DNA from 2 places in the Streptomyces sp. NPDC016469 genome. Region 1 is predicted to be linked to the other one. Evidence: riboswitches for the same ligand, from Rfam matches in the RefSeq annotation. Region 1 holds a riboswitch; the other holds the start of a gene.

Evidence for each region. A riboswitch is a leader RNA that binds a small molecule or an ion and turns the genes downstream of it on or off. The one in region 1 is predicted to bind cyclic di-AMP.
Region 2: another riboswitch for cyclic di-AMP. It lies ahead of ABZ565_RS14005 (M23 family metallopeptidase); the one in region 1 lies ahead of ABZ565_RS11750 (NlpC/P60 family protein).

What each region holds. Positions count from the first base shown of each region.
Region 1 covers NZ_JBEYCQ010000008.1:164,618-172,227, forward strand. The annotation lists gene ABZ565_RS11725 (PspC domain-containing protein) at 1-526, shown strand, start outside; gene ABZ565_RS11730 (response regulator transcription factor) at 510-1,214, shown strand; gene ABZ565_RS11735 (GNAT family N-acetyltransferase) at 1,228-1,989, opposite strand; gene ABZ565_RS11740 (NlpC/P60 family protein) at 2,032-3,078, opposite strand; gene ABZ565_RS11745 (hypothetical protein) at 3,388-3,741, shown strand; gene ABZ565_RS11750 (NlpC/P60 family protein) at 3,793-4,941, opposite strand; cyclic di-AMP (ydaO/yuaA leader) riboswitch at 4,940-5,090, opposite strand; gene pcrA (DNA helicase PcrA) at 5,252-7,610, shown strand, end outside.
Region 2 covers NZ_JBEYCQ010000010.1:130,478-138,087, reverse strand. The annotation lists gene ABZ565_RS14025 (GTP-binding protein) at 1-272, shown strand, start outside; gene ABZ565_RS14020 (DNA topoisomerase IV subunit A) at 299-2,749, opposite strand; gene ABZ565_RS14015 (pitrilysin family protein) at 3,060-4,430, shown strand; gene ABZ565_RS14010 (pitrilysin family protein) at 4,457-5,839, shown strand; cyclic di-AMP (ydaO/yuaA leader) riboswitch at 6,068-6,234, shown strand; gene ABZ565_RS14005 (M23 family metallopeptidase) at 6,248-7,087, shown strand; gene ABZ565_RS14000 (GntR family transcriptional regulator) at 7,298-7,610, shown strand, end outside.

The sequences.
Region 1 (7,610 bases):
GATCCAGCGCAACGCCGACGACGCCGGCGAGGTCCGCCGGCTCGCCCGCGCCCAGGAACGCGAGCTGCGCAACTGGCTGTACAACCCCGAGGGCACCGGCAAGGACGAGGACGACGAGCCGGCGACGCTGGCCGAGGCCGTCAAGCGGGCCGCCGCCGAGGTCGAGGACAAGCACGGCGTCCCGCTGGAGGTCGTCGTCGTCGGCGACTGCCCGCTGGACGAGAAGCTGGCCGCACAGATGCAGGCCGCACGCGAGGCGATGGTCAACGCCGCCAAGTACGGTGGCGAGGGCGGCGCCGTCCAGGTCTACGCGGAGGTCGAGGGCCGCACGGTCTTCGTCTCCGTGCGCGACCGGGGCCCGGGATTCGACCTGGACTCCGTACCGGGGGACAGAATGGGCGTACGAGAATCGATCATCGGCCGGATGCAGCGCAACGGCGGCACGGCCCGGCTGCGTTCGGTGCCCGGCGGGGGCACCGAGGTCGAGCTTGAGATGGAGAGGACGAGCGATGAACGGGACCAGTGAGGCGGCCGGGGGCCAGGAGAACCCGGAGCGCCGGGTACGAGTCGTACTCGTCGACGACCACCGGATGTTCCGCACCGGCGTACAGGCCGAGATCGGCCGCACCGAGGAGACCGGCGTCGAGGTCGTCGGCGAGGCGGCCGACGTCGACCAGGCGGTCACCGTCATCACGGCGACCCGCCCCGAGGTCGTCCTCCTCGACGTCCACCTCCCCGGCGGCGGCGGCGTCGAGGTCCTGCGCCGCTGCGCACCCCTGATGGGCGCCGCCGAGAACCCGGTGCGCTTCCTCGCGCTCTCCGTGTCGGACGCCGCCGAGGACGTCATCGGCGTCATCCGGGGCGGCGCCCGGGGCTACGTCACCAAGACGATCACCGGCGCCGACCTGGTCGACTCGGTCTTCCGGGTCCAGGACGGCGACGCGGTCTTCTCGCCCCGCCTGGCCGGCTTCGTCCTCGACGCCTTCGCCTCCACGGACGCGCCCCCGGTGGACGAGGACCTGGACCGGCTGACCCAGCGCGAACGCGAGGTCCTGCGGCTGATCGCCCGGGGCTACGCGTACAAGGAGATCGCGAAGCAGCTGTTCATCTCGGTGAAGACGGTCGAGTCCCACGTCTCGGCGGTGCTGCGCAAGCTCCAGCTCTCCAACCGCCACGAACTGACCCGCTGGGCGACGGCGCGACGGCTGGTCTAGGGGCTTTCTCGGATCAGGCCGGGTCCAGCGAGATGTTCAGCTTCTCGCCGATCCTGCGGTAGCCGATGGAGACGTAGATCCGTTCCACGTCGGCGTCGCCCGGCTCCAGCCACACCACCCGGCAGCCCCGCTCGAACGCGGTGCGCGTCAGGTGTGCGGAGAGTGCGGCGCCGATGCCCCGGCGGCGGAACTCCGTGCCGACCGCCAGGCCCGCCAGCTCGCTGAGGCCGTCCACCGGGACCGAGCAGCCGCCCGCGCCCGCCGGTACGCCGCCGACCGTGGCGAGCGCGGCGACCCCGCCGCCCGCCGCCGCGTTGCGCAGCCACTCCGCCGTGCCGTCCTCCGGCTCGCCCTCCCCGCCGTAGCCCAGGTGCTGGACGAGCGCGGCGGCGGCGAACTCCGCGTCGGTGGCGGGCTCGGCCATGACCAGGTCCGCGACCGGCTTCGGCTCCACCAGGCCGCCGGGGGCGCAGGCGAGGATCGGGGCCCGGTTCTCGACGGTGAACCCGGCGGCGAGCAGGGCCGGTTCGACGGCGGGCGCCCAGCCGGGCAGGAACTCCAGGCGGGGCATCCGGTCCCGCTCGCGGAACGCCGCTATGAGCGCGTCGAGTTCGCCGGGCGTGGGCTCGGCGCCCTGGTCCGGGATCGCGTAGTTGGCGTACTTCAGCGACCAGTTCGGGTTGTAGCGGATCACGAAGGGCCCGACGCGGACATGGTCCGGGGAGCGCAGCGTGAGCGTACGGGCATGGGTCTGGACATCGGCGTCCATCGGCATGTTCGGGTGTCCTTCGGGCCGTTGAGATCAAGAGGCCGGAGCCTATGCCACCCGGGTCGCCCCCGCGAAGGGCATTTCGTCGATGGGCGCGATCCGGACCGGGGCCCCGGGGCGCGGGGCGTGGATCATCCGGCCGTTCCCGATGTACAGGCCGACATGGCTGACGCCCGAATAGAAGAACACCAGGTCCCCGGGGGCCAGCTGGGAGCGCGGGACCCGCTGCCCGGCGTTGATCTGGGTGTACGTGGTCCGGGGCAGCGAGACCCCGGCGGCGCGCCAGGCGGCCTGGGTGAGCCCGGAACAGTCGAAGGAGTCCGGCCCGGTCGCGCCCCACACGTACGGCTTGCCCAGGGCGCTGTAGGCGAAGGCGACCGCCTGGGCGGCGCGGGCGTTGGGCGCGGCGACGGCGGCGCGCGGTGCGCTCCGGTCCGCGTGGCCGGCCCCGCGCCCGTTCTCGGAGGCGTCGTAGGAGGCGCGCTCGGCCGGGGTGAGGCGGGCGAGCAGGCGGCGGGCCTCGGCCAGCTTGGCGCGGACGGTCGCCCGGTGCTCCTTCAGGGCGGCCTGCCGGGCGGCCAGCTCGGTGAGCTTCCCGGCCGCCTCGGCGCGTACCTGGGCGATCTCCGCGACCTGGCGGCGCACCGAGCGCACCTCGGCGGCCCGGCGTTCACCCGCCTGCTCCGCGTAGGTGGCGCGGCGCAGGTACTGGTCGGGGTCGGAGGAGAGCGCCAGCTGCACGGAGGGGTCGATCCCGGCGGACCGGTACTGCGCGGCGGCGTAGGCGCCGAGCACGTCGCGGGCGCTGTTGAGGCGCGCGGTCCTGCGGGCGGCCTCGTCGCGCAGGGCGTCGACCGACTCGGCGGCGGCGGTCGCCTCGGACTTCGCGCCGTTGTACTTCTCGGTGGCGACCTCCGCCTCCCGGTACAGCCGGTCCACCTGGGCCTTGACCTGCCGTGCGGTGGGCGCGGGGTCCGCGTGCGCGGCTCCCGGCAGCACGGCGGCCGTCGCGGCTCCGGCGACGGCGAGGGTCGCCGCGGTCCGGGCCGCGGAGGCGGTGGTGAGGCGCTGCCTGGGTTTGCGATGCGCTGCCACGGGGGCGGGCGTCCTTCCGTACGACGGCCCGGCGGGGTCTACCGGCGGGCTTCTCCGGTGGCCGGCGAGGACGGTTCCTGGTCCACGGCCACCGGGAAGGGACGCTAATCCCAGGTCACGGGAAGGTGTCGTCATGACGGTTATTGCCCGCTCTTGGCGTGGCATTGTCGCCGGATGACCGCCTATGAAGCGTGAGTGACCGGGAAAAGGGCCACAGAAGCAGGCAAAAAGTGCATTCATCATTCAAGCGGCCCGTAGGTCCCACCCTGCCCGGAGCGGTTCAGGGAGAGGGCTCTAGGGTGCGGAACCATGCGCGTACTCATCGATTTCGTCGTCGCCCTGCACATCATCGGCATCGCCGCCCTGCTCGGCGGCTTCCTCGGCCAGATGAAGGCGATGAAGGCCGGCACCGCCCGGTTCGTCCCCGGCATGCTGCACGGCGCGCTCACCATGCTCGTCACCGGCGTCGCCCTGGTCGGCCTGGACCAGGCCGACGACCACCCCGTGAACAACGTCAAGATCGGGATCAAGCTGCTGTTCCTGGTCGTGATCCTGGGGCTCGTCTACGTCAAGCGGGACGAGGAGAAGGTCGAGAAGGGGTTCTTCGCGGCGGTCGGCGCGCTGACCCTGGCGAACATCTTCATCGCCACGCTCTGGACCTGAGCGGCGGTACGCGGGAGAGCCGGCCCGCGCGGGCCGGCTCCCCTTCCGCGGTCAGGCGGGGCGCACACTCCCGTAGATCGGCATGTAGTAGATCGACTCCTCGCGCACGTTCGCCCCGGGCTTCGGCGCGTGGATCATCATTCCGTCGCCCTTGTAGATCCCGACGTGGCTGATGTCGTCGTAGAAGAACACCAGGTCACCGGGTTGCAGGTCGGCCGTGGCGATCCTGGTGCCGACATTCACCTGGTCCCAGGTGGTACGCGGGATGTCGACGCCCGCCGCCTTCCAGGCCGCCTGCGTCAGCCCCGAGCAGTCGTACGAGGAGGGGCCGGTCGCCCCCCAGACGTACGGCTTGCCGATCTGGGCGCGGGCGAACGCGAGGACCTTCTCCGCCTTCGTGGACGCGCTGCTGCCGGAGCCGGCGTCGGAGCCCGAGCCCGTCTCCGTACCGCTGCCGCCCGACTCCTCGGCCTTCCGCTCGGCCTCCTTCCTTGCGGCGGCCTGCTTCTTCGCCAGCTCCGCCGCCTTCCGCTTCGCCTCCGCCTCCTTCTTCCGCTCCAGCTCCGCCAGGCGCGCCTTCTCCTCGGCGGTCAGCTTCGAGAGCAGCGTCCGGGCCTCGGCCAGCTTCGTCCGGACGTTCTCCTTGCTGGTGCGCAGCGCGGCCTGCGACTCGGTCAGCGTCTCCAGGCTCTCCACGGCCTCGGCCCGCTGCTCGGACGCCTTCGCCTGCTGCGTACGGAACTCCGTGACCGCCTGCTGCTGGCGCTCGGCCATGCGGTCCATGAGGTGGGTCTGGTCGAAGAACGACTGCGGGTCGTCGGCGAGGAAGAAGGTGGCGGTCGGTGCGAGGCCGCCGTTGCGGTACTGGGCGGCGGCGTAGTTGCCCAGCGTTCTGCGGGCGTCGTTCAGCTTCTCGGTGCGCTTGGCCACGTCGTCGAGCAGCGTGTCGACCTTGGACCGCTGCTTGTCCGTGGCCTCCTTGGCCTGGTTGTACTTCTGGGTCGCGTTCCCGGCCTGCCGGTAGAGGTCGTCCACCTTCTTCTGGACTTCCTCGATGCTCGGCTTCGGCGTCGGCGCGGCCATCGCGCTCTGCGAGGACAGCAGGGTCACCGAGGCCAGCGCGGCCGAGGTCAGCCCGACGGCGGGGATGGTGGAGCGCACCCGGGGGCGCGGTTTGCGATGCGACGCCAAGGCCGGCATCTCCTTCCGTGGACCGCCTACCGGGTTAGCTGTCGGGTTCGGGCGGAACGGAAGGCTGCCCTACGGTCCGGTGGGGGAGGACCGATTCACCCCGGTGCTGCGTGTGGGTCCCCGGTTCCGGGCGGGCCCGGATTCGGCGTGGAGGCACGTTCGGCGTGGGTCGCCTCTGGGGGTACGGGCCGTCCGAACGTGCACGCTAGCCAACTCATGGGGCCGCTGTGAAGGTTGGTGTGCGATATGCCCGATACATTTTCGTGACCTTCTCGGAGCGGGCCGCGCTGTCAGTCGGGCGCCTTAGACTCGGACAGCGATGAGCAGCCTCTTTGACGACAGTTTCCTGGCCGGCCTCCAGCACGAGGAGGAAGGGCCCCCGCCGCCCCCCGAGGACTCCGCACCCGAAGCGGTGCCGGAGGACCTGTTCGCGGGCGTGTTCGACGGGCCCCCGCCGGTCCGTGACGCGTACTACCGCGACGGCGCGCACCGCCCCGTCATCGACCCCGAGGCGCTGCTCGACGGGCTGAACACCGAGCAGCGCGCCGCCGTCGTGCACGCCGGGTCGCCCCTGCTCATCGTCGCCGGTGCCGGCTCCGGCAAGACCAGGGTGCTCACCCACCGCATCGCGCACCTGCTGGCCGAGCGGGGCGTCCACCCCGGCCAGATCCTGGCGATCACCTTCACCAACAAGGCCGCCGGTGAGATGAAGGAGCGCGTCGAGCAGCTGGTCGGGCCCCGGGCCAACGCCATGTGGGTCATGACCTTCCACAGCGCCTGCGTCCGCATCCTGCGCCGCGAGTCGAAGAAGCTCGGCTTCACGTCCTCGTTCTCGATCTACGACGCGGCCGACTCCAAGCGGCTCATGGCCCTGGTCTGCCGCGACCTGGAGCTGGACCCGAAGCGCTACCCGCCGAAGTCCTTCACCGCCAAGGTCTCCAACCTCAAGAACGAGCTCATCGACGAGGAGACCTTCGCGGGCCAGGCTGCCGACGGCTTCGAGAAGACGCTCGCCCAGGCGTACGCGATGTACCAGGCCCGGCTGCGCGAGGCCAACGCGCTGGACTTCGACGACATCATCATGACGACGGTCCATCTGCTCCAGGCGTTCCCCGACGTCGCCGAGCACTACCGCCGCCGCTTCCGGCACGTCCTCGTGGACGAGTACCAGGACACCAACCACGCCCAGTACACGCTGGTACGCGAGCTGGTCGGCCCGGCCGGTCCCGAGAACGCCCCCGCCGAGCTGTGCGTCGTGGGGGACGCGGACCAGTCGATCTACGCCTTCCGGGGCGCGACCATCCGTAACATCCTCCAGTTCGAGGAGGACTACCCGGACGCGACGACGATCCTCCTGGAGCAGAACTACCGCTCCACCCAGACGATCCTGTCCGCCGCCAACGCGGTCATCGAGCGCAACGAGAGCCGCCGCCCCAAGAACCTCTGGACCAACGCCGGCACCGGCGCCCGCATCACGGGCTACGTCGCGGACACCGAGCACGACGAGGCGCAGTTCGTCGCCGAGGAGATCGACCGCCTCACCGACGCGGGCGACGCGAAGGCCGGCGACGTCGCCGTCTTCTACCGGACGAACGCGCAGTCCCGTGTGTTCGAGGAGATCTTCATCCGCGTCGGCCTGCCCTACAAGGTCGTCGGCGGCGTCCGCTTCTACGAGCGCAAGGAGGTCCGGGACGTCCTGGCCTACCTGCGGGTCCTCGCCAACCCCGAGGACACCGTCCCGCTCCGCCGCATCCTCAACGTCCCCAAGCGCGGCATCGGCGACCGCGCCGAGGCCATGATCGACGCGCTCTCGCTGCGGGAGAAGATCACCTTCCCGCAGGCGCTGCGCCGCGTGGACGAGGCGTACGGCATGGCCGCCCGCTCCGCCAACGCCGTGAAGCGGTTCAACACGCTGATGGAGGAGCTGCGCACGGTCGTGGAGTCCGGCGCCGGGCCCGCCGTGGTGCTGGAAGCGGTCCTGGAGCGTACGGGCTATCTCGCCGAGCTCCAGGCGTCCACCGACCCGCAGGACGAGACCCGCATCGAGAACCTCCAGGAGCTGGCCGCCGTCGCCCTGGAATTCGAGCAGGACCGGAGCGAGGAGGAGGGCGCGGGCACGCTCGCGGAGTTCCTGGAGCAGGTCGCGCTCGTCGCCGACTCCGACCAGATCCCCGACGAGGACACCGACGGCTCCGGCGTCATCACGCTGATGACCCTGCACACCGCGAAGGGCCTCGAATTCCCGGTCGTCTTCCTGACCGGCATGGAGGACGGCGTCTTCCCGCACATGCGGGCGCTCGGCCAGGTCAAGGAGCTGGAGGAGGAGCGCCGCCTCGCGTACGTCGGCATCACCCGCGCCCGCGAGCGGCTGTATCTGACCCGGGCCGCCATGCGCAGCGCCTGGGGCCAGCCCTCGTACAACCCGCCGTCGCGGTTCCTGGAGGAGATCCCGGACCAGCACCTGGACTGGAAGCGGAAGGGCCCGATGGCCGCCCCGGCGGGCCCCACCTCGGGCATCACCTCGTCGCTCTCCGCCTCCCGCGCCCGCTCCGGCCCCTCCGGCTTCGCGACCCGGCGGACCTCGGACAAGCCGACGATCACCCTGGTGGCGGGCGACCGGGTCACGCACGACCAGTTCGGCCTGGGCACGGTGACGGCCGTCGAGGGCGTCGGTGACC
Region 2 (7,610 bases), on a different contig from region 1:
TCGGCGCGGGCGACCCCGGCAACGCCTACGGGGTGCACGCCGTCGGCAGATTCCTGCGGTTCACCCCCAGGCCCTGGACGCGCGGCGAGCCGAAGCGGACCCAGCTCGTCCTGATCGGCTCCGGCATCGACGTACCTGCCCTGCGTGAGGAACTGGAGAACTGCGGGGTCCCGGAGGACCCGGCCGGGGAAACGCGGCAGGACGCCGCACACGAGCGAGCCATGTGGGGCGTCCTGCGTTACGTACAACAGCCGGGCGGCAACGACGCGTAGAGCCTTCCGTCGCCGGGCCGGACGCCCTACGCCGGGCCGGCGATCACCGCGACCGGGCTCTCCAGCGGCGTCCCCGAACCGTCGCGCCGCGGGTCGGGCCCGGGCAGCGAGGCCGGGGCACCGTTCTTCTGAGCCGCCCTGGCCGGCAGTGCGCCCGCCCAGGCGAACACCAGCACGTCCTCGCCCTTCAGGAACCGCTGGCAGCGCACCCCACCGGTCGCCCGGCCCTTGCGCGGATACTGGTCGAACGGGGTGAGCTTGCAGGTCAGGACCGAGTCGTCCAGCGTGCCGTGCGAGCCGGCGACCGTGAACACCGCTGCGTCCGCCGCCGGGTCCACCGCCGCGAACGAGAGCACCCGCGCCCCCGCTCCCAGCTTGACGCCCGCCATACCGCCGGCCGGCCGTCCCTGCGGGCGCACCTGCGCGGCCGGGTAGCGCAGGAGCTGTGCGTCCGACGTGATGAAGACCAGGTCCTCCTCACCCGTCCGCAGCTCCGTCGCGCCGACGATCCGGTCACCGTCCTTCAGGGCGATGACCTCCAGCTCGTCCTTGTTGGCCGGGTAGTCCGGCACCACGCGCTTGACGACGCCCTGCAGCGTGCCGATGGCGAGACCCGGTGACGACTCGTCGAGCGTGGTGAGGCAGACGACGTCCTCGTCCGCCTCCAGGGTGAGGAACTCGCCGACCGCCGCCCCGCCCGACAGATTCGGCGCCGCGTGCGTGTCCGGCAGCTGGGGGAGATCGATCACCGTGAGCCGCAGCAGCCGCCCGCTGGAGGTCACCACCCCGACGTCACCGCGAGCCGTCGCCGCCACCGCCGAGACGATCGCATCGTGCTTCGACCGCCTGGCACCCTCCGGGACGAGGATCGGCTCGTCGTTGGCCGTACGCGCCAGCAGCCCCGTCGAGGACAGCAGTACCCGGCACGGGTCGTCCGCCACCTCCAGCGGCACCGACGCGACCTGCGAACCGGCCGACTCCAGCAGTACCGTACGCCGGGCCGTGCCGAACTTCTTCGCGACCGCGGCCAGTTCCGTGGAGACCAGCTTGCGCAGTTCGGTGTCCGATTCCAGGATCGACGTCAGCTCGGCGATCTCGGCGTCCAGCCGGTCCCGCTCGCTCTCCAGCTCGATCCGGTCGAACCGGGTCAGCCGGCGCAGCGGGGTGTCCAGGATGTACTGCGTCTGGATCTCGCTCAGCGAGAAGCGCTCCATGAGCCGCTCCTTCGCCTGCGCCGAATTGTCGCTGGACCGGATGAGGCGGATGACCTCGTCGATGTCGACCAGCGCGACGAGCAGACCCTCGACCAGGTGCAGCCGGTTGCGGCGCTTGGTCCGGCGGAACTCGCTGCGCCGGCGCACCACGTCGAAGCGGTGGTCGAGATAGACCTCCAGCAGCTCCTTGAGGCCCAGCGTGAGCGGCTGGCCGTCGACCAGCGCCACGTTGTTGATGCCGAAGGACTCCTCCATCGGCGTCAGCTTGTAGAGCTGCTCCAGCACCGCTTCCGGAACGAAGCCGTTCTTGACCTCGATGACCAGACGCAGGCCGTGCGAGCGGTCCGTGAGGTCCTTGACGTCCGCGATGCCCTGGAGCTTCTTCGCCGAGACCAGGTCCTTGATCTTGGAGATGACCTTCTCGGGGCCCACGGTGAAGGGCAGTTCGGTGACGACGAGGCCCTTGCGGCGCGGCGTGACGTTCTCCACGGCGACCGTGGCACGGATCTTGAACGAGCCGCGGCCGTTGGCGTAGGCGTCCTTGATGCCGCCGAGGCCCACGATCCGCCCGCCCGTCGGCAGGTCGGGACCGGGGACGAACCGCATCAGCGTCTCCAGGTCCGCGCCCGGATGCTTGATCAGATGCCGGGCCGCGGCGATGACCTCGCCCAGGTTGTGCGGCGGCATGTTGGTCGCCATGCCGACCGCGATCCCGGTCGTGCCGTTGACCAGGAGATTGGGGTAGGCCGCCGGGAGGACGACCGGCTCCTGCTCCTGACCGTCGTAGTTCGACTGGAAGGCGACCGTCTCCTCGTCGATCGACTCCGTCATCAGCGAGGTCGCGTCGGCCATCCGGCACTCGGTGTAGCGCATGGCGGCCGGCGGGTCGTCGTTGCCCAGGGAGCCGAAGTTCCCGTGTCCGTCGACGAGGGGGAGGCGCATGGAGAACGGCTGGGCCATGCGCACCAGCGCGTCGTAGATCGACGCGTCGCCGTGCGGGTGCAGCTTGCCCATGACCTCGCCGACGACCCGGGCGCACTTCACGAAGCCGCGGTCCGGGCGCAGACCCATCTCGTTCATCTGGTACACGATGCGGCGGTGCACCGGCTTCATGCCGTCACGGGCGTCCGGCAGGGCCCGTGAGTAGATCACCGAGTACGCGTACTCGAGGAAGGAGCCCTGCATTTCGTCGACGACGTCGATGTCGAGGATCTTCTCCTCGAAGTCGACCGGCGGCGGGGTCTTCGTGCTGCGGCGGGCCATCGCTGCTGCGACTCCTTCACGGATTTCGAGCGGGCAACCTCAGGTTCCCTCAGGTTCTGACGCGGTCCATTGTGGACCGCCGCACTGACAACCCCGACCTCGACCCGTCCCAAAGGGCCCGCGCAGTCCGTCCCGAGACGGCGGAGGACCACCTTCCGGGGAATTTCGCTCGCAGCTTCGCCGCACGGGAACTTCGGCAGGTGCCGGTTCGCTTGCATACAGTGGCGGGTGTCTTGAAGCAACCTTCGAAGCAGCCTCCCGCAGCGGCTTCTTCATATGGACATCCAGTAGCGCGATCGAAGGGACGTACATGCCCATGGGTCACACGGCCACAGCCCAGGCCGGCTCCGGCGGCTTGACAGCGACCGAGCACCGTCTGGCCAACGGCCTGCGCGTGGTGCTCTCCGAGGACCATCTGACCCCGGTCGCGGCGGTGTGCCTCTGGTACGACGTCGGCTCCCGCCACGAGGTCAAGGGCCGTACGGGCCTGGCGCACCTCTTCGAGCACCTGATGTTCCAGGGCTCCGGCCAGGTCAAGGGGAACGGACACTTCGAGCTGGTGCAGGGCGCCGGCGGCTCGCTCAACGGGACGACCAGTTTCGAGCGGACCAACTACTTCGAGACGATGCCCACGCACCAGCTGGAGCTGGCCCTGTGGCTCGAGGCCGACCGGATGGGCTCTCTGCTCGCCGCGCTCGACGAGGAGTCCATGGAGAACCAGCGTGACGTCGTCAAGAACGAGCGCCGCCAGCGCTACGACAACGTCCCGTACGGCACCGCGTTCGAGCGGCTGACCGCGCTGGCCTACCCCGAGGGCCACCCGTACCACCACACCCCGATCGGCTCCATGGCCGACCTGGACGCGGCGACCCTGGAGGACGCCCGCGCCTTTTTCCGTACGTACTACGCGCCGAACAACGCGGTGCTGTCGGTCGTCGGCGACATCGACCCCGAGCAGACCCTCGCCTGGATCGAGAAGTACTTCGGCTCCATCCCCTCCCATGACGGCAAGCAGCCGCCGCGCGACGGCTCGCTGCCCACGGTCATGGGCGGTCAGCTGCGGGAGGAGGTACGCGAGGAGGTGCCGGCGCGCGCCCTGATGGCCGCGTACCGGCTGCCCCACGACGGCACCCGCGAGTGCGACGCCGCGGACCTCGCCCTGACCGTGCTCGGCGGCGGGGAGTCGTCCCGGCTGCACAACCGCCTGGTCCGACGCGACCGTACGGCCGTGGCCGCCGGTTTCGGACTGCTCCGGCTCGCCGGCGCGCCCTCCCTGGGCTGGCTCGACGTCAAGACGTCCGGCGGCGTGGAGGTGGCGGAGATCGAGGCCGCGGTCGACGAGGAGCTGGCCCGGTTCGCCGAGCACGGCCCCACGGCCGAGGAGATGGAGCGCGCCCAGGCCCAGTTGGAGCGCGAATGGCTGGACCGCCTCGGTACGGTCGCGGGCCGCGCCGACGAACTGTGCCGGTATGCCGTGCTGTTCGGCGACCCGCAGCTCGCGCTGTCCGCCGTGAACCGGGTCCTCGATGTCACCGCCGAGGAGGTCAAGGCCGCCGCGCAGGCGCAGCTGCGGCCCGACAACCGGGCGGTCCTGGTCTACGAACCGGTCGAGCCCGCCGAGGCCGCCGAAGAGGCCGACGCCGCCACCGACACCGACGCGCACGAAGGGGCGGACCAGTGACCGACGCTGCCGCGACTGAAGTTTCGATGCAGTTCCACCCCCAGCCCGCCCCCGGGGTGGCCCGGCCCTGGGCCTTCCCCGCGCCCGAGCGGGGTTCCCTGCCCAACGGCCTCACCGTCCTGCGCTGTCACCGCCCCGGCCAGCAGGTCGTCGCCGTCGAGATCTTCCTCGCCGCCCCCCTGGATGCCGAGCCCGAGGGTCTGGACGGCGTGGCCACGATCATGTCGCGCGCCCTGTCCGAGGGCACCGACAAGCGGAGCGCCGAGGAGTTCGCCGCCGAGCTGGAGCGGTGCGGCGCCACCCTCGACGCCCACGCCGACCATCCCGGTGTCCGGGTCTCCCTGGAGGTCCCGGCCTCCCGTCTGGCCAAGGCGCTCGGCCTGGTCGCCGAGGCGCTGCGGGCGCCGGCCTTCGCCGACAGCGAGATCGAGCGCCTGGTGCGCAACCGGCTGGACGAGATCCCGCACGAGCATGCCAACCCGGCCCGCCGCGCGGCCAAGCAGCTCTCCAAGGAGCTGTTCCCGGCCACGACCCGCATGTCGCGCCCGCGCCTGGGCACCGAGGAGACCATCGAGCGGATCGACGCCGCCGCCGTGCGGGCCTTCTACGACGCGCACATCCGCCCGTCCACCGCGACCGCCGTGGTCGTCGGCGACCTCACCGGCATCGACCTGGACGCACTGCTCGCCGAAACCCTCGGCGACTGGTCCGGGAACGCCTCCGAACCCCGCCCGGTCCCGCCGATCACGGCCGACGACACGGGCCGCGTGATCATCGTGGACCGCCCCGGCGCGGTGCAGACGCAGCTGCTGATCGGCCGCATCGGCGCCGACCGCCACGACAGTGTCTGGCCCGCCCAGGTCCTCGGCACCTACTGCCTGGGCGGCACGCTGACCTCCCGGCTCGACCGGGTGCTGCGCGAGGAGAAGGGGTACACCTACGGCGTGCGTGCCTTCGCCCAGGTGCTCCGCTCCGGCGCCGCCGACTCCGCCTCGGGGGCGGCGGGTGCCGCGATGCTGGCCATCAGCGGTTCCGTGGACACCGAGTCCACCGGACCGGCGCTGGACGATCTCTGGAAGGTGCTGCGGACGCTGGCCGCCGAGGGACTGACGGACGCCGAGCGCGAGACGGCCGTGCAGAATCTGGTGGGCGTCGCGCCCCTGAAGTTCGAGACGGCGGCCTCCGTCGCGAGCACCCTCGCCGATCAGGTGGAACAGCACCTCCCGGACGACTACCAGGCGACGCTGTACGCCCGGCTCGCCGAGACCGGCACGGTGGAGGCGACCGCGGCCGTGGTCAGCGCCTTCCCGGTGGACCGGCTGGTCACGGTCCTGGTCGGTGACGCCTCGCGCATCGAGGAGCCGGTCAGGGCGCTCGGCATCGGAGAGGTCTCGGTCGTCACCGGCTGATCTGTCGCTCAGCCCGCTGAGCGGGCGTAGGGGGCTCCGGCGCGCGGTCGCGCCGGAGCCCTCTACACGCGTGGTCACTTTCAATCCTTCTGCGCCTTTTGTTCGCCAAGGGGGCGGCGCCCCCTGTGGGATGCGCTACAAAACCCCTTGTCCGTTTGGTGGCGGGAAGTCCGTCCGCTTAGCGTCGGGTCCGCTGTCCGCCACTCGTACGCGCATCCGTGACGTACCGGGCAGCCATCGCCGAGTCCCCGTCAGGCGCGAGCCTGGGGAGCCGGGGACCCACGCAGTCCCTGGGGTGAATCGGATGTCCGCGCTCCGTCAGGGGTGAGGCGTCCGTAGGAGACCTTCCTGCTCCGAACCCGTCAGCTAACCCGGTAGGCGAGAAGGAAGGAAAGGACCAGCCACCCCATGGCGTTCACCCGTGCCACCGGGAAGCACCGTGCCCCGAGCCGCCTGACGCGCGCCGGCGCCAAGGCCGTCGGCGTCGCCACGCTCGCCGCCGGCGGTGTCATCGGCTCCCTGGCCTCACCGGCCCTCGCCGCCGACGCCGGGACGGCCCCCGCCGCCACCGAGACCGGCCTCTCCCAGCTGCTCGCCATCGAGACCACCCTGGCCGACCGGATCGACGCCCAGGCCGCGGTGCAGCACCACCAGGCCGAGGCCGCCGAGAAGAAGGCTGCGGCCAAGGCGAAGGCGGCGGCCAAGAAGAAGGCCGAGGCCGCGAAGAAGAAGGCCGCCGAGAAGGCCGCCAAGGCCAAGGAAGCGGCCAAGGCGAAGGCCAAGGCCACCCGCGAGGCGTCCGCCCGCGCCGGCCGCTCCACCGCCCGCACCGCGCTGGGCTCGTCCTACCGGCTGCCCGTCGCCGGCTCGTACGTGACCACCGGCTACAAGTCCAGCGGCTCGCTCTGGTCGTCCGGCAGCCACTCCGGCATCGACTTCCACGCCGCCTCCGGCAGCTCGGTCGTCGCCGTCGGCGCCGGCACCGTCGTGGAGGCCGGCTGGGGCGGGGCGTACGGCAACAACATCGTGCTCCGGATGACGGACGGCACGTACACCCAGTACGGCCACCTCTCCTCGATCGGGGTCTCCGTCGGCCAGAGCGTCGCGGCCGGTCAGCAGATCGGGCTCTCCGGCTCGACCGGCAACTCCACGGGCCCGCACCTCCACTTCGAGGCCCGGACCACCCCTTCCTACGGCTCCGACATGGACCCGGTCGCCTATCTGCGCGCTCACGGCGTCAGCGTCTGACCGGGCTGAAGCCCCACACCGATGGCCCCGGCATCCCGCCGGGGCCATCGCCGTGCCCGCGCCTCCCCGCACACCTTCCGCCGCTCGACCGCGGCCAAAAGATATTCATGAATTCCCGCCCGGCATCGGAAATGCGAGCGCATTGCAATAGAGTCGCGCCAGAGGTGTCGATCGGCCGCTGTTCGCGGGGATTGAGGCGGAGGTTCGGACATGCGTGTTCCGGCGCATTCGGTATGCACGGCAATCCGTGACGACATCGTCTCCGGTGTCTTCGAACGCGGCAGCCGGCTCACCGAGGAGGTGCTCGCACGGCGTTACGGGGTGTCCCGCGTCCCCGTACGGGAAGCGCTGCGCACCCTGGAGTCGGAGGGCTTCGTCGTCACCCGCAGACACGCCGGAGCCTGCGTCGCCGAGCCGTCGGAGCAGGAGGCCGCCGACCTCCTGGAAGTCCGCATGCTGCTGGAACCGCTGAGCGCCGCCCGCGCGGCCCAGCGCCGGACGGAGGCCCACCTCAAGGTGTTGC